Regions from separate parts of the Pseudoduganella albidiflava genome, predicted to be linked through region 1. Evidence: riboswitches for the same ligand, from Rfam matches in the RefSeq annotation. Region 1 holds a riboswitch; each other region holds the start of a gene.
What was found. A riboswitch is a leader RNA that binds a small molecule or an ion and turns the genes downstream of it on or off. The one in region 1 is predicted to bind cobalamin.
Positions count from the first base shown of each region.

Region 2: it holds a riboswitch for cobalamin, as region 1 does, so the genes downstream of both, EYF70_RS18185 (cobaltochelatase subunit CobN) here and EYF70_RS24895 (TonB-dependent receptor domain-containing protein) in region 1, are expected to answer to the same signal.
Region 3: it holds a riboswitch for cobalamin, as region 1 does, so the genes downstream of both, EYF70_RS18690 (energy-coupling factor ABC transporter permease) here and EYF70_RS24895 (TonB-dependent receptor domain-containing protein) in region 1, are expected to answer to the same signal.

Region 1 is NZ_CP036401.1:5,977,412-5,983,037, reverse strand. It holds gene EYF70_RS24905 (ABC transporter ATP-binding protein) at 1-712, opposite strand, end outside; gene EYF70_RS24900 (FecCD family ABC transporter permease) at 730-1,752, opposite strand; gene EYF70_RS24895 (TonB-dependent receptor domain-containing protein) at 1,890-3,728, opposite strand; cobalamin riboswitch at 3,804-4,039, opposite strand; gene EYF70_RS24890 (histidine phosphatase family protein) at 4,116-4,661, opposite strand; gene EYF70_RS24885 (adenosylcobinamide-GDP ribazoletransferase) at 4,682-5,446, opposite strand; gene cobT (nicotinate-nucleotide--dimethylbenzimidazole phosphoribosyltransferase) at 5,449-5,626, opposite strand, start outside.
Region 2 is NZ_CP036401.1:4,413,659-4,419,284, forward strand. It holds gene EYF70_RS18185 (cobaltochelatase subunit CobN) at 1-3,664, opposite strand, end outside; cobalamin riboswitch at 3,741-3,964, opposite strand; gene EYF70_RS18190 (ABC transporter permease) at 3,990-5,351, opposite strand; gene EYF70_RS18195 (ABC transporter permease) at 5,348-5,626, opposite strand, start outside.
Region 3 is NZ_CP036401.1:4,541,104-4,546,729, forward strand. It holds gene EYF70_RS31680 (CbiQ family ECF transporter T component) at 1-661, opposite strand, end outside; gene EYF70_RS18685 (energy-coupling factor ABC transporter substrate-binding protein) at 651-965, opposite strand; gene EYF70_RS18690 (energy-coupling factor ABC transporter permease) at 974-1,654, opposite strand; cobalamin riboswitch at 1,770-1,980, opposite strand; gene EYF70_RS18695 (hypothetical protein) at 2,057-2,767, opposite strand; gene EYF70_RS18700 (VWA domain-containing protein) at 2,855-4,180, opposite strand; gene EYF70_RS18705 (TadE/TadG family type IV pilus assembly protein) at 4,180-4,773, opposite strand; gene EYF70_RS18710 (TadE/TadG family type IV pilus assembly protein) at 4,782-5,192, opposite strand; gene EYF70_RS18715 (sensor histidine kinase) at 5,382-5,626, shown strand, end outside.

The sequences.
Region 1 (5,626 bases):
GATGGTGCAGGTAGTCGGAAAGGATGTCGGCCTGCATCACGTCGCCGCGCGGGCCGGCCAGCCAGCGGCCATCGCCCATCAGCAGGAGCGCGTGCGTCGAGATGCCGTATGCCAGGTTCAGGTCGTGGCCGATCATCACGATGGTCTTGCCCTGTTCGCGGCACAGTTTCGCCAGCAGGCCCATCACGCTCACCTGGTGCGCCAGGTCGAGCGCGTTGGCAGGCTCGTCGAGCAGCAGCAGCGGGGTATCCTGGGCCAGCAGCGCGGCGATCGCCACGCGCTGGCGCTCGCCGCCGGAGAGCGTGCGCACGTCGCGCGAAGCGAGGTCCGCCACTTCCATCGCGGCCAGCATGCGCAGGGCGATCGCGTGGTCGTCGCTGTCCTCCCAATACCGCTTGCCGTGATAGGGGTGGCGGGCCGACAGCACCGTTTCCAGCACGGAGTAGGCAAAGGCGTCGCTGCGCGACTGGGCCAGGAAGGCACGCTCGCGCGCCAGCGCTTCCAGCGGCCAGTCGGCGAGCGCGCGGCCATGCAGCAGGACGCGGCCGCCATCCGGCTCGCGCAGCCCGGCCAGTGTGCGCAACAGCGTACTCTTGCCGGCGCCATTGCGGCCGATCACGCTCCAGCATTCGCCGGGGCCGACTTGCCAGTCCAGCTTGTCGGCCAGCAGGCGGGCGCCGATCGCCAGGCGCAGATTCTCGGTGGAGATCATCGTTGTGGCGGCGTTCGTCATTTGCGCAACCGGTGCAGTTGATACAGGAACACGGGCGTGCCGATCAGCGCGGTCACCACGCCCACCGGCAACTGCTGCGGCGCGATCACGGTGCGCGCCAGCGTATCGGCCAGCACCAGGTAGGCGCCACCGGCCAGCGTGGCGGCCGGGATCAGCACGCGGTGGTCCGGCCCGAAGGCGAAGCGGCAGGCATGGGGCACGATCAGGCCCACGAAACCGATGCTGCCGGCGGTGGTGACCGCGCTGGCCGTCAGCAGTCCGGAACAGAAGAACAGGCCCTTGCGCAGCGGGCCGACGCGGATGCCGAGCGTGCTGGCCGCTTCGGCATGCAGGGCCAGCACATTCATCGAGCGGGCGGTACGCAGCGCGAAGGCCAGGCCGGCGACCAGCACGAGCCACGGCAGCCAGCGCACCGGCGCGCCGGACAGGTCGCCGATCATCCAGAACACCATGCTGCGCAGCCGGCTTTCGGGGGCGATCGACAGCATCAGCATGATCAGCGCCGCGCAACCGGCCGAGAGGATCGTGCCGGTCAACAGCAGCAGGGCGGTGCCGCCCTCGGCGGCGCTGCCGCCGCGCATGTCGCGCCGCGCCAGCAGGTACAGCAGCATGGAGATGGCCACCGCGCCGATGAAGGCGGCCAGGTCGACCATCCATGCGGCGCACATCAGCATCAGCGCCAGCAGGGCGCCGACCGCGGAGCCGGCCGAGATGCCCAGCACGTAGGGGTCGGCGAGGGGATTGCGCAGCAGGGTCTGCATCATGACCCCGGCCAGGGCCAGCGTGGCGCCGGTAACGAAGGCAGTCAGTGCACGGCTGGCGCGCAGGTCGAGCAGGGTGGCGGCCAGCGTATCGGCGCGGCCGTGAATGAGTTCTTGCAGCGCGCCGGGCAGGTCGGCGAGCGGGATGGCGACGGAGCCCGTGACGCCCGCGAACAGCAGGCTGGCGATCGACGCCAGCAGCAATCCGGCGGTGACGATACCGGTGCGGTAACGCAGGTGGGCGGAGAGTGGATGCATGTTCTGCCTGGAGGAAGGCGCCGGGCGCATTGGCGCGCCCGGCAGCTTAGCATTACTGTGACTTTACTACCCGAGCTTTACTACCCGTGCTTTACTGCTCGGGCTTTACTGCTCGGGCTTCACTACGCGGGCTTCGATTACTTGAAGCCGTAGCGGAGTGCGGCGAACACGTTCGAGCCGCCGGTCTGGTAGTAGCGCGCAAGCTCGTAGTTCCTGTCGCCCACGTTGTTCCAGCGGACCAGCGCCGACCAGTCCTGGTTGAAGCGGTACGTTGCGTACAGGTTCACCACGCCATAGCCGGGCAGGCGGTTGCGGTTGCCGGCGTCGTCGAAACGATCCGATGACAGCTGCAACTCCACGCCGCCGCGCGCAGCGCCCATGTCGTACTCGGCCACGAAATTCGCGTGACGCTTGGCGCGGCGCTGCAGGCGCTTGCCGGTGGTTTCGTCCTTCGGATCCTGGATATCGGCATTGGCGATCAGCAGCAGCTTGCCCATCTGGCGCTCGGCCGACAGCGACAGGCCTTCCAGCAGCGCCTTGTTGATGTTGTAGGCGCAGCCGTACTGGTAGCCGGGATACGGGCACGGCGAAGTGTTCAGCAGCAGGTTGTCCAGCTTGTTGCGGTAGTACACCGCGGCCAGTTTCTGGGTGCCGTCGTCGTAGCGCAGGCCCGCTTCCGTATTGCGGCCTTCCTCGGGGCGATTTTCCTTGTTGCCATAGCCCGGGTAATACAGCTCGTTATAGGACGGCGCGCGGAAGCTGGTGGCGAAGCTGGCCTCGGCGCGCAGCGCGCTGGTGATGCGGTAGCCGTAGCCGACCGAGCCGGTGGTCTTCGAGCCGTATTCCGAGTTGTCGTCGTGGCGCACGCCCACGTTGGCCAGGTGCGCACCGCGCTTCAGGCTGTAGTTGGCCGCGAACGCATTGTTGTGGCGCGTGCGGTTCAGCGCCGCGGTGGAGCCGTCGACTTCTTCCTTGCGGTGTTCATACAGCACCTGCAGGTTGTCGCTGCCGATGCGGAAATCGTTCTGGAAGGTGAAGGTGCTGGTCGTGGTATCGATCTGGCTGGAACCGAACGGGCCGACGTCGTAGAACGAGCCGGACTTGTCGCGCGATTGCGAAGCCTGCACCAGCATGGTCCAGAAGGGCAGGAACTGGTTGCGCGAGTAGACCCCCACGTTGCTGACCGTTTGCGTGCTGTAGGCATCGAAGGTGGCGCTGTCGTAGTCGGATTCGGTATCGGTATACAGGAACATCGCGCCCAGCTCATGGCCGGGCGCCAGCTTGTAGGCCACCTGGCCGGCCGCGCCCTTGCGATCGTAGCCGTCGTCGTCCGGGTCGAAGTTGGCGCTGGGCAGGCGCGTGGCCGAGAAGCCGTCGGACCGTTCCTTCGAGATGGAGAACGCGTAGCTCAGCTGGTCCGTGCCGCCGGAAATGGCCGCATCGGCCGCGAAGGTCCTGTCGCTGCCGCCACCGACCGATGCCGAGATCGCCGGAGCGCCTTCGCCTTTTTTCGTGAACAGCTGGATTACGCCGCCGATGGCGTCGGCTCCGTACAGCGTGGACAGCGGGCCGTAGACGATCTCGATGCGCTCGATGGCCGACAGGGGAATGCCGTTCCAGCTGGCCGAGCCGGTCGATGCCGAGGCGATGCGGATGCCGTCTACCAGCACCACGCTCTGGTTGCCGTTGGCACCGCGGATGAACACGTTCGACGCCGCACCGGGGCCGCCGTTACGGGTGACTTCGATGCCGCGCTGGCGCTGCAGCAGTTCGGTAATGGAGCCGGCCCCGGAGTTGGCGATCTGTTCGGCATTGATCGTGACGGTGTCGCTGATCACTTCGCTGGCCAGTTGCGGCGTGCGGGTGGCGGTGACGATGATGGAATCGATGGCAGTGGCCTGGGCGTGTACGGCCGGCGCGGCAATGGCGAGCGCCAGCGACGCGAGCGCCGCCTGGGATGCAACAGGAGAGGTCATGGCAAATCTTTGTAAAGTGGAGCAACCGGCCAACGTCCCCGCAGGCCGGATTGAACAGAGCCGCTCCGCAACGGGGCGGCTCCACCTGGTTTGGCCGGTATCCGGGCTGGCAGGCATCACGGTCCGGCCTTCCCATGCAATTGCACAGTGGCTGTCGCGGACCGCTGCCGCGCTGCGATTGCTCGCGCGCGGCTGCCTGCTTACCGTTGCGGGGGCAGCATACGTTGGCCGATCAGGAGACCTGGCTGCGTATTTCCCGTTTAACTGCGCTCGAGGACTCGGGCGCGGGCACCAAAACCGCGCAATTATAAGGTATGGCGTAACTACCAAGCACGTATCAAGCGCCTACCAGGCACACACGAAGCAGGGATCAAGCGCTTGCAGGCATCACGAAAGCACCAGCCGGACAACTTCGCCGTAGCCGATGCGGTGCGGCCGGGACGCCGCGGCAAGCGCCGCCTGCTCCAGCGGCGCGCCATCGGCCAGCGTGGCGGCCAGGCGCATGGTGCCGGCATGGCAGACCACGATGGCGCGCGCGCTGCCATGCCGGCGGATCCTGGCCAGTGCGGCGGCCACGCGGCGCGCCACGTCGAGCACGGATTCGCCGCCGCCGGGGCGGTCATGCAGCAGGTCGGCCGCCCAGGCATCGACCTGCGCGCGGGGGATATCGTTCCAGTTGCGGCCTTCCCAGTCGCCGAAATCCATTTCAGCCAGGTCGGCGTCGTACAGCACGGCGGGCGACAGCAGGCTGGCGAGGGCGGCGCAACGGCGCAGCGGGCTGGAAAACACCGGGACGTCTCCCGGCAGCCCCAGGTCGCGCAGCGCCGCATGCACGCGCGCCAGCTCATCGGGATCCACCGGCAGGTCGCTGCGGCCATAGCAGATGCCTTCCGCCGCGGCCGGACGAGGGTGGCGCACGAGAATTAATTTCATCCGCGTGAGCTCCATCTGTGTCAGCCCCACCGCGCCAGCACGCACACATAGAAGGCGATTTCCGCCAGCTGCTGGACGGCGCCCAGGCCATCGCCGGTGTAGCCGCCGAGGCGTTGCCGCAGCTTGCAGGCGAACCACAGCGTGACGAGCACCATCGCGCCGGTGCCGATGGCAATGGCGCGCCAGTCCAGCCAGCCCAGCGCCGTTGCCGCCAGCACGGCGGGAACGCAGCAGGCCGCGGCGATGGCGAATTCGGGGCCCGTCATCTGCTGGGCCATCGGCTTGGCCTTGCCTTCGGCACGCGCGTAGGCCATCCGCCAGATCAGGCTTGCCGCCATCAGGCGGGACAGCGGATGGGCGATGCACAGGGCGGCCACCGTGGCCAGCGGGGGCAGGTGGGACAACGCGGCGCATTTTACCGCCAGCATCAGGAGGATGCCGATCGCGCCATAGGCACCGATCCGTGAATCCTTCATGATCTCCAGCGCACGCTCGCGCGTCATGCCTCCGCCCAGGCCGTCGCAGGTGTCGGCAAAGCCGTCTTCGTGGAATGCTCCCGTGAGATAGATGCTGGCCGCGGTGGACAGCAGCACGGCGACGGCGGGCGGCAATACCAGCGTGGCGGCCCAGTAGATGGCCGCGGCGATGGCGCCGACCACCAGTCCGACGAGCGGGAAGTAGCGTGACGCATGGTGCAGCCAGTGCGGCTCGAAGCCGACCCACGCCGGGATCGGCAGCCGTGTGAAGAATTGCAGCGCGATGAAGAAGAGCCGCAGCTGCAGCATGGTCAGTGCTTCCCGCTGACCTGGGCCGATGCGAACGTGGCCATGCGGTTCAGGAAGTTGACGGCGGCATGGAGCAGCGGCAGCGCCAGTGCGCTGCCAGTGCCTTCGCCCAGGCGCAGGTCCAGCTGCAGCAGCGGCTTGCCGCCCAGCGTTTCGAGGAGCTGGCGGTGGCCGTTTTCG
Region 2 (5,626 bases), 1.6 Mb from region 1:
TCAGCGGCTTGAGCCAGGCCGGGTTCAGGAAGCGCCCGCGCAGCTCGCCCAGCAGCGCGGCCGCCAAGGGCTCGACATCGGCGCGGCCCGGCTGCGCATGCTGCAGGATCAGCGCCTCGGGCACGCGGCCGGTGCGGCCCTCGACCGCCAGCGACAGGCCGCCCAGGTAATCGAACGCGTCGTTGTTGTCGAGCAGGCCATACAGGTTGCTGGCGCGGCCGTGGTAGGTGCGGGCGATGCCGTCCAGCGCCGCGTTGAACGCCGCATGCTCCGCTTCGCCGCTGCCGTCGAGGCCATACGCGTGGCCCATCCGGTTGCGGTAGGCGGCACCGATCTCGTCGCGCTCGCGCCATGCGCCGGAACGCTCGGTCAGGCGATTCACGCCGGTGCCGTAGGCGCCCGGCGCATCGCCGAACACGCGCTGCGCGGCGCCCCTGCCCGCCTCGGCCACGGGCTGGCCGGCGCGCACCAGCGCCCGCTGCCGCACCAGCCACTCGGCGGCCACGCGGTTGCCGGCCACCGGCTCATCGCCCCAGGCCACGCCGTTCATCGGTGCCAGCGCGGCTTCCAGCGCCGGCCGCAGCGACGGGTCCTCGGCCGCCAGCGTGCCGGCCGATGCCGCCAGCGCCAGCCGCCCGGCGCGGTCGATCAGCCGGATCAGGTTCGGGTACAGGTCGCGGAACAGGCCGGACGTCGTCACCAGCGCATCGCGGCGCGGCGCGCCCGGCCTGAGGCGCACGTCGGTGACGATGCCCCGCGCATTCCACACCGGTTCCGCGCCCATCATGGCCAGCGCGAACGCCACCATCACGCCTTCGTCGCGGACCGCGTCGGACGCCCACAGGATGATGCCTTCGCTGCCGGCTGCCACGTTCTTGCCGGCGCGGGCGATCGCCTTGCCGGCCAGGTCCGCGCCCAGCTGGTAGCCCAGCCTGGTGGGCAGGATATCGCCATCCACCGCATGGAAATTGCGTCCTGTCGGCAGCGCCTCCGGGGAGCGCAGCGGATCGTTGCCCTTGCCCGGCTCGATGTAGCGGCCATCCAGCCCGGCCAGCAGCGCCCGCATTTCCAGGCGCGGCGACTCGACCAGGTTCGCGGCCACTTCCGCGGGGACTTCCTGCCCGTCGATGCCGCCCTTCCGCATCGAGGCCAGCATCAGGTCGATCGATGCCTGCCGCCACGGCCGGCCGAAGATGTGCAGGCCATGCGGCATGAATTTTTCCTGCAGCTTGGTCAGATAGTGGCCGATCTCGTGGGCCAGCAGGTCGTCGTCCGCCGCGTCGTAGCCGATGCCGCGCACCGCCAGCACGTCCGCCATCGACGCTTCCAGCTCCGCCTTCAGGTTCAGCGCCACCACGCGTTCGCGCATCAGCCGCGCCGCCTGCGTCTTCAGCGATTCCGAGCTGGCCGCCTCGTAGCTTTCCACCACCTGGCGCAGCGCCAGCAGATCGTCGTACAGCGGCGTGCTGGCCAGCGGCGGCGTCAGGTGGTCGACGATCACGGCCAGCCCGCGCCGCTTGGCCTGCGTGCCTTCGCCGACCCCGTCGACGATGTACGGGTAGATGCCCGGCAGGTCGCCGGCGATCAGGCTCGGGTAATCGTCGCTGGCCAGGCCCACCGCCTTCCCGGGCAGGAATTCGTAGGTGGAGTGGCGCCCCACGTGCACCAGGGCGTCGGCCCTGAAACGGTCGCGCACCCAGTGATAGAAGCCGAGGTACTGGTGCGGCGGCGTGATGCTGGTGTTCGCATGCAGCAGTTCCTCGTCCACTTCCCAGCCGCGCGGCGGCTGCGGGCCGATGAACACATTGCCGAACACCAGGCCCGGCACCAGCATGCGGCCCTGGTCGACCATGATCCTGCCGGGCGCGGCGCCCCACCCTTTCAGGCCCTCGATGCCATAGCCGGCGACCTTGCGGTTGAGTGCATCCAGCCCGGCGCAGCGGCGCGCCGCCCGCACGTCGAGGCAGGCGCGGTACCCTTCGCCCAGCGCTTCCAGGTCGTGCATCGCCGCTTCCCGCCGCGGGTGATCGGCGCCTTCCACGAGATGCTGCAATTCCTTGACGATCACGTCGACCTGCTTGCGGCCCAGCAGCCATTCGCCGGCCTTCTCCGCGTCCAGTACGTCCGCATGCAGCCGGCCCAGCAGGCCGCTGGTCATCTCGCGCTGCACGCGCGGCGACAGGGCGGCGAACCATGCCGCATAGTCCGCCGCGCTCACGGTGTTCACGGTGCCGGCTAGCTCGCGCAGCGCGCCGCGGTCTTCCGGCAGGTTGACGCCCTGCGCCATGATCCGGTCGAGCAGCGCCTCGGGCGACGCGGGCAGCTCGCCCATCGTATAGCCGGCGTCCTTCAGCGCATGGAGCATGTCGAACAGCGAGGCCGGCACGTCCAGGTTGTCGGCGCCGATATTCTGGCGGCCCGGCGGGTGGTTGTAGTAGATCAGCGCCACGCGCTTGTCGCGGTTCGGCTTGTCGCGCAGCGCCAGCCAGCGGTTGACGCGCGCCGCCAGCCGCGCCGCCTCGGCATCGAGCATGACCGGCGGACGGTTCTCGATGCCGGTCAGCCGGTCGCGTTGCGCCTGGCCCAGGGCGGCCACCACGATCGGCTGGCCGATGCCCTGCAATTCCGGCAGCGCCACGCGGTACTGCACCGAATCGGGCGGCAGGCCGTCCGGCGACAGGCGCCACTGCAGCGCCGTGCGGTCGGACAGCCGGATCCCCTTGAACACGGGAATATCGAGGCGCTTCAGCGCTTCGGCGACGGCTTTGCGCCCCTCGGCCGCGCCGACCACGAAATCCTGCAGCACCACCAGCGCCGCCGGCCGCGCCGGGGCCACCAGCTCGGGCAAACGTTCCAGCGCCTCGCGGGAAGCGCCGCCCCAGCGCGTGAGCACCTGCACGCACGGCTGGCCGCCGGCCTCGATGCGCGCGCACACGGCGGCCGGCACGGCCGCATCCATGTTCGACAGGTCCAGCACCACCACGGCCGGCCGCGCCGTCAAGCCCAGCTGCGCGCCGCGGCCCCAGGCTGCCGCGTCGGCCAGTTCGCGCCGGCCCACGCGCACGCGCAGCGTCGGTTCCGCTTGCGCGCTGGCCAGCGGCGTGGCCGGGTGCAGCCGGTGGGCGAACAGCGCGGCAGTATTGTCGACACCGCCGGCCTGCCACAGGCGGCGCGCCGCCAGCCAGTGTGGCGCGGCGGGATGCGCCTGTGCGGCCCGCAGCGCGGCGGGCGGCGGGTTTTCCGCCGACAGGTCGCGCAGTGTATCGGGAGGAAAATCGCGCAGCGCGCCATGGCCGTCGCGGCTCATCAGGCTGAGGCTGGCCTCGCCGTTGAAGGCCAGTACCGCCGTGCGCGGTTTCGCATGGCGGGCCAGCGCGGTCTTCAGGCGATGGGCCGGATCGCCGAACAGCGACACGGCCAGGATGGTATCGGCGCCGCCCACCAGGCGCGCCATGTCGCGCTCGCCCAGCGCCATCCACTGCGCCGGGGTGCGCAAGTCGATGCGGTCTTGCGGATGCAGGGCCAGGTGGCGGTGCGCCGCCTCGATCGCGACGGGCGCGGCACGCTCGGTGACGATGGCGAACAGCACGGCGGCCTGGCCGCGCGCGCAGGCCAGGATGCACAGCAGCGCGGCCAGGGCGCGCACGAGTGGGGAAATGCTCAATTGATCCGACCGGTCCGGCCGTGCCCGCGAGGGCCGGCCATGAATACGCAACAGGCCGGCCCACACCCCGGGATCCGGCACATCATTGCAAACGGCCGGTCTTCTGGCTTGCCGTCATTCTGGCCGGTGCGTGCCTTCCCGTGTCGTGTCTCGACACAGTGGCGGTGGCGCCGGTTCGTCAGGCTTACAGCAGCGGGGGCTGCGCCGGACTGGCGGAGGATGGTCATCCCGCGCGTCACCGGCTTCCCGTTTCACCCTCCGGCCGGCTGGCAGGAAGGCACCGTTTGCTCAAGCGCCGGATTCTACATGCAAGGCTGCCGCTTTGTCACATCCGCAAGCGGCCCAGCCGCCACAGGCCCGCCAGCTGCACGGCCCCCGCCAGCACGAACAGGGCAAGCAGGGCGGCCAGGCCATCCCGGCCGGGCATCCCGTCCGGCACGCGCGGCACGAACCCGGGCTGCCTGGCGAAATCGGCCGTGCCGAACGGGCGGTCGTTGAACAGGTAGGGATAGTAGAACGTGCGGATCTGCCGGTGGAACGCCGCGATCGCGTCCTGGTACGCCAGTTGCGCCGGCAGGTCCGTGCCGGCCAGCCGGTGCAGCACGGCCTGCGCGCCCACGCCCGGCAGCAGCCAGCCGAGCCGGCCCGTCCACGCCTGCCGCGCCAGCAGGCCGCCGCGATAGTCGCGCGCCGCGCCGGCCACGCTCTCGTCGCCCACCTGGTGGAAGGCGAAGTACCACTTCCAGTGGAACCTGCGCGGTACCGCGGTGTGATCCTTCCATTCCGGATGGCTGGCAACGAACTTGCGCATGGTTTCCTCGCGCGGCAGTTCCCAGGCGCCATGCACGACCTGCCGCTGGGCCAGCATCAGGTCGACGCCCTGGTGCACGGGGATCGCCCGGATCAGCGCCACGTTGGCCAGTGCCGGCAGCACCAGCGTGAGCACGGCCCACGCTCCCATCAGCACGGTGGCGTTGGTCACGGAGCGCCAGTGCAGCGTGGCGACCAGCAGCGACAGGCCGGTCCAGAAGGCCAGGCAGGCCGCCGTCACCGCCAGCACGATGCCGGTCGCCACGATGCCGGTGCCGGACAATGCCGCGCCCACGCACGCCGGCACGGCCAGGCACAGGAACAGCAACGCATAGCGCAAGCCCGCGCGGCGCCGCCACAGCCGCCCCGCGTCGGGCATCGCCAGCAGGAGCCGCAGCCGGCCCGTCTGCCGCTCGCCCGACACCAGGTCGTGCAACAGCGCGATCGCGAACAGCGGCGCCAGGTAGATCAGCACGAAGGCGAAGTCGAAGCGGCCCGGCAGCGCCACTTCCGGGTTGAACGTTTCGCCTTCGTAGAGCTGGGCCTGCAATCCCAGCGCGCGGATGCGCAGCACGTATGGCGCCACGTCGCGCAGGCCCAGCGCCAGGAACGCCGCGGCCGATGGCGGATCCCATGTGTTGTAGAACGTGTAGTAGGCCGGATTGCCGGCATCCTTGCTGTCCGGGTAGCGCGCCGCCAGCGCGGCCACGTCCTGTTCATGCAGCGGTGCCAGGCGGGCGATGGTCTGCCGCTGGCGTTCGACTTCCCGCATGCCCGACCAGACAGCCAGCGCGGACAGCAGCAACAGCAGCAGCAAGGCGCAGGCGGACAGCCGCGAGCGCAGCACCAGCCGCATTTCGTGGGCAAGCCAGTTCATCGCGCGATCCTCCCCAGCCGGCCCGCCAGCACCCAGGCCAGCGTGCCCAGTGCGGCCAGCCACAGGGCCAGCACGCCGGCCGCCGGAGCCACGCGCCGCAGCGTGGTGGCCACCGGCGCCGCTTCATACTGGAATTCCGGGAACTCCCGCCAATGGTCTCGCGACACGCGGTTATCCTTGTTCCGGTCGATGTCGTCGGCATAGGCCAGCCGCTCCACCTGGATGCGGTTCAGGCCCTGGATCAGCGCGTAGCGATAGCGCTCGCCCTGCTCCAG
Region 3 (5,626 bases), 1.4 Mb from region 1:
CGGCGGGCAGGAAACGCAGTGTGCCGGTATAGGAACGGGCATCCGCGGCCACCTGCAGCGCAGCCGCCCGCAGCCAGACCTGCTGGGCGACATGGCCGGCCAGCAGGCCGGTCGAACGCCATGTTTGTACCCATCCATGGCGCCAGCCGGGATAGCCCAGGCGCGCGCGCTGCGCCTCCACACCGTCGTCCCAGGCGCGGCGCAGCACGAACAGCATGCGGTAGCACAGCGCCATCAGGTCGAGCAGCACCTCCGGCGTGCGCAGGCGGCGCAGCAGCGACAGCAGGTCGGGCAGCGGCGTGGTCAGCACGAAGCCCAGCAGCGCCGCCAGCACGGCCAGCGCCCGCAAGCCCGCGTGCACCGCCACCGGCACCATCGCGCCATTCCACTGCCAGTTGCCATGCACGCCGGGGCCGACCGGCAAGGTGGCGCAGGCCAGCAGCAGGAAACCGAGCGGTGCCCGTGCCACCGCCAGCCAGGTGCGCAGCGGCACGCGTGCGCCGAGCAGCGCAGCGAGCATCGGCAGCAGCGCCAGGACCGCCAGCGTGGCGGGCCGGCAGGCGATCCATGCGGCAGCGATGCCCGCCAGCGCGAACAATGCCTTGGCCGATGGCGCAACGCCGCGCCAGCGGCTCGCGTAAGCTGCTGTTTCAACCAGCATCGGATTTTCCCGCGGCCGCGCGGGCCCGCTCGCGCCCGACCGACAGGCCCAGCCAGTAGCCGATCACGCCCGCGCCCAGTGCAGCCTGCAATGCGAACAGCAGCGAGGCGATCTCGCCGCTGGCCGGCTCGAACACGGGAGAGAACCACGGCGCATAGCCCGGCGCGATGGTGCCGATGGCTTCGCGCGCCAGGTCATCGGCGCCGCCGAACGCGGCCCCGCCGGCCAGCCACAAGGGCAGTACCGTCAGCAGCACGATCGCGATCCAGGCCAGCCAGGTGCGCGCCTTTATCTTCAACCTCATCTGTCGCCTCATGTGCGCTCCCTGCCACGGTGCGCGAACACCGGCGCGGCCTGCTGTTCATGGCCGTGGAAACGGGCGATGGCGTTCACCACCAGCACCGTCAGCAACCCTTCGCTGATGGCGATAGGCACCTGGGTCAGGGCGAAGATGCCGGCGAACCTGGCCAGCGAAGCGGCCATGCCGCCCACCGGATCGGGAAACGCCCAGGCCAGTTGCAGCGAGGTGGTGGCGTACGTGGCCAGGTCGCCCAGGCACGCCGCGGCGAACACGGCGGCGGAACGCGACATGCCCAGCGCGGCGGCGGCGCGGAACACGCCGTAAGCCACGAACGGGCCGACGACGGCCATCGAGAAGATGTTGGCGCCCAGCGTCGTCACGCCGCCATGGGCCAGCAGCAGGGCCTGGAACAGGAGCACCACGAAGCCGACCGGCACCATCGCGGCGGGGCCGAACAGCAATGCGCCGAGCCCCACGCCGGTGGGATGCGAACAGCTGCCCGTGACGGATGGCAGCTTCAGTGCCGAGAGCAGGAACGCGAATGCCGCGGCGACGCCGAACAGCATGCGCCGTTCGGGATGCTGGCGCAGGTCGCGCGCCATCGCGCGCAGGCCCGCGGCCAGGAAACAGGCGGAGACGGCCGACCAGCCCAGCGCGTGCGCGGGCGGCAGGAAACCTTCCATGATATGCATTCGAATCCTCCCGTCGAATGGTCCATAAGAGCACCGGCGGGAGGATGAAAAGACGGTCGAGGCGGGGCCGGGACGGCAGGCCGCTTCGACAGCGGCTTCCCGTCACCCCGGGGAATGGTGCTGACTTGCTTGGGCCGGTATTCTGGCTCGCCGTCATTCTTCATCCGCGCCTTCCCGCGAGCGATCGCAGTGGCTAACAGGCGGAATCCGTCAGGCTTACAGCAGCGGGGGCTGCACCGGAATGGCCGCGCGTGGCGGCTTCACCGGTTTCCCGTTTAACGCTTTCCCCGGAACGGGAAGAGCGCACCCAAGCGCGCATGGTAACCGAAATGCAATGCCGTGGCATAGCAATTTTGCTGCGTCGCCATGCCGGCCCGGTGATTGGCCGGGGGCGCCATGGCGTCAGATCGAAGTCGGCAGCCTGGCCACTTCGCGCTCGCCGACGATGGTGAAATCATCCAGCGCGATGGTGGCTTGCCAGAGTGCGGTACCGCGCTGGAACAGGACGGTGACGCGCCGCTCGGCGGTCACGCGATGGGACAATACCCGCGTGATGTCCTTCAGTACGACGGTCATGCCGGTACCGTCGGGCCTGGCCAGTCCGAAGTTCAACACCGGCCTTCTACCGTCCGGAACCGCATCGGCTGGCCGGGGCGTGGTGTATTCGATGTAGAGCGCCAGCGCGGGCGAGCCAGCGCGGTGCTCGCTTTCCTGCAACTGCCGCAGGACCGTCACCGTGTTCCCGTGCTCCTTGAACAGCCAGTGCGATGGCTGGCCGGCACCGTGGATGAACAGCACATTGCGTGTTCCGTCGCTGCGCTCGTACGAGTAATCGCGCTCCCGGTCCATCACGACGAGCCGGACCATGTCGATATCGGCGCCATGGACCTTTTCCACTGCCGCGAAACCGAGGACGACGCGCTTGCCGGCTTCCGCGGTTTTTTCCTCGGCCTTGACCATCCCCGGCCCCTTCACCGGGCCGCGCGCCAGCGACAGGTAGCCCAGCACCGCAGCGCCTGCGAGCATGCCCAGCAGAGCGAGCAGGAGCAGCAGGCTGACCAGGCGGTTGATGATGACGAAGCAGCGATCGGTTCTGGAGGCGGGGACGGTCATGGCGGGCACGCGGGCTGGTGGAAAACCAGCCGAAGCATAGCGAACATGACCGGATTCACACAAGCGTCAAGCGGAAGCCGCCGGAATCTATTTGGAAATGCGCAGGATCGCCGAGGCCAGCTTCGAGAAGCACGGCGTCAGGTCGGCATCCGTGGCCGCATAGCAGTACATGCCGACCGGCTTGCTGGCGTCGTAGCAGCGCGATGGGCCGTCGGCCACGTTGGCCATGCATTTCAGGATGGATTCGCCGGTTTCGTTGTCGGCGTTCTTTTCCTTCAGCGAGGAGCCCATGCCCAGCGTGAAGACGAAGATGCCGTCCTTGCGCGCCCTGGCGGCCATGGCTTCGGCAAGGTTGCGCGCGGCGCGGCTGACGTTCTGCTTGTACATCGACTCGGAGCCGATATCCTCGGTCACCGGGCGCGGCAGCGTCGCCGTCGGCGTGGACACGATCGGGAACTCGGTTGCCGCGGGATCGACCGCGTTATAGAACTTCGGCAGCTTCTTCATCGTCTTCCACGCTTCGCTTTCCACCTTGCAGGCGGTGCTGACGAACTCGTACTCGGTGTCCAGCCTGAGCAGGCCCTGCCCGACCGCATCGAGCGCGCCGGGCCTGGCGCATGCGCCGAACGGCAGATTGACACCGAACGACGTGGGCGCGCCGTCGGAGAAGAAGACGATCACGCGCAGGCTGGAGCGGCTCAGGGTCGGGATCGCGTTGAGCTCGTCGCGCGCCCGCCGCATCCCTTCGAACGACGAGGTGCCGCCCGAGAATGCGTAGCCCGAAATCGACGACAGCATCGCATCGCGCTTGAAACCCCGGCCGGAGGTGGCGATCGGCTGGTCCACTTCCACGCCCGACGCGAAGTGCAGCAGCGCGACCCGGTCCTGCGTGACATTGAATTTGTTCAGGAAGCTTTTGGCCGACGTCCTGACCGTCGCGGCCGAAGGCTGCAGCGATCCCGAGGTATCGACCACGAACGCCATGTCCAGGTCCTTGCGCACCGTCTGCGCGGCGGCGGTCGGCATCAGCGACGTGGTGTCCAGCGTCTGCATCAGCGACACGGCCATCGGCGCCTGGGCCTTCACGTCGATGGTGACCGTGCCGGCATTGAACGTCACCGTGGTGCCCAGCAGGGCCGGTTTCGACATCAGGTAGCTGGCGGGCATGTTCGCCGCGAAGAACTGCCTTGCCGCGGCCTGCGCGCTGGCCGTCTGTTCCGTCTGGTTATTCCCGGACGTCACGGCGCGCGCCGCGGCCAGCGCCGCCGAGTCCACCGCGGCGTTGAGCCTTGCCTTGACGAGGTAAGCCATGCCGGCGTCGACCACGAGGCCCGTCACGGCAAGCAGCACGAGCATCGACAGCGCGACCATGATGGCAACGGCGCCGCGTTGCCGGTTGAGGAATGGAGTCATCAGAAGATCGTCATCGAGTACAGGTCCGGCCCGAAGGCGGACACGTTGAATTTGTCGGCCACCAGCATGTCGAAGTCGTAGAACGTCTCCACCACGTGCACGACCTCGCCATCGGCCAGCTTGCCGCTCATGATCGTGGTGGCCGGGCGGGTCTTGCTGCTGATGCTGGTGCACGCGGCCGCGTTCCACGCGGTGCAGCCATACACCTTGCTGGCCGGTTCGTACTTGCTGAAGCGGTAGCCCAGCCCGCGCGCCGCGTCGTCCCAGCGGTACTGGTCGAGCACCACGCTGCGCGATACGCCGCCGCTGGTCACGCCCATCACCCGGGTGATGTAGACCATGCCGCGCTTGTTGACGTCCAGCGGCGGGGCACTGGCCATCAGCATGTAGATGATGTCCTGGCTGCCCGTTTCCAGCGGCGTGTTGCCGCGGGCGACCATGTTGGCGCCCTCCCGGCCGATATTGACCATGATGATGTTGGCCTGCAGCGCACGGCCGGCGTCGATCATGCCGAACAACAGCATCAGCAGGATCGGCAGGATCAGGGCGAATTCGACGGCGGCGATGCCGCGCTGGCGGGTGGCGTACCGCATGGGCCGGGTCATTGGAAGAACTCGTTGCGCATGGTCGCCGCCACGGCGAACTTGTATTTGCCGTCGGTGAAGGCGCGGGAAACGAACGGCGTCGTCACGGTCCACGAACAATCGATCTTCAGCACGATGACGCTGCCGGCGCCGCCGAACATCGCATTGCCGTAGGCGGCCGGCTTGTACGACGTGCCATTGACGGAGATGGCGGGCGCCAGCCTGTCGTACATGCCGAAGGAGCTGTCGCGGATCTTCTGGATCACCGCCGCGTGGCGCTGCTGGCTGGCCTTGTTCGGGTCGAGGTCGGCCTGCCCCGTGATCGCATAGCGTGCGCCCTCGCGTACCGCGTACTGCATCGTCAGCGTGACGAAAAACATCATGCCGAACTCGACCAATGCCAGCAAGACAAGAAGAAAGACCGGCATGACGATCGCCATTTCAACGACTGTGGCGCCAGATTGACGACTTTTGATGGACATGAGGGATTTTGGCGGATCGGAAGCGTTGAATGCAGTAAGCTTGCGATTCTACAATGCAAGTTTACTTTCGATATGGATCGAAAGTAATCAGCAACGCCGCTGTCGGGCCAGAACAACAAAGAGTGAATTAAAAGCATGTACGACCAGACATTGCAGGACCAGGCCTTGCAGGGACAGGCATCGCAGGAACCGCGCCGGAGCGCCGCCGCCCCCGATGCCGAAGCATGGATGGTGTTCGGCATGCGCGTGCTGCTGGCCATCTCCGCACTGCTGACGCTGTATATCGGGCAGGCCGACCTGATCGTGACGGGCCGCTGGACCTGGCTGTTCTTCCTGGCCTACGTGGTGCACAGCGCGATCCTGCTGGGCGTGGCGCGGGT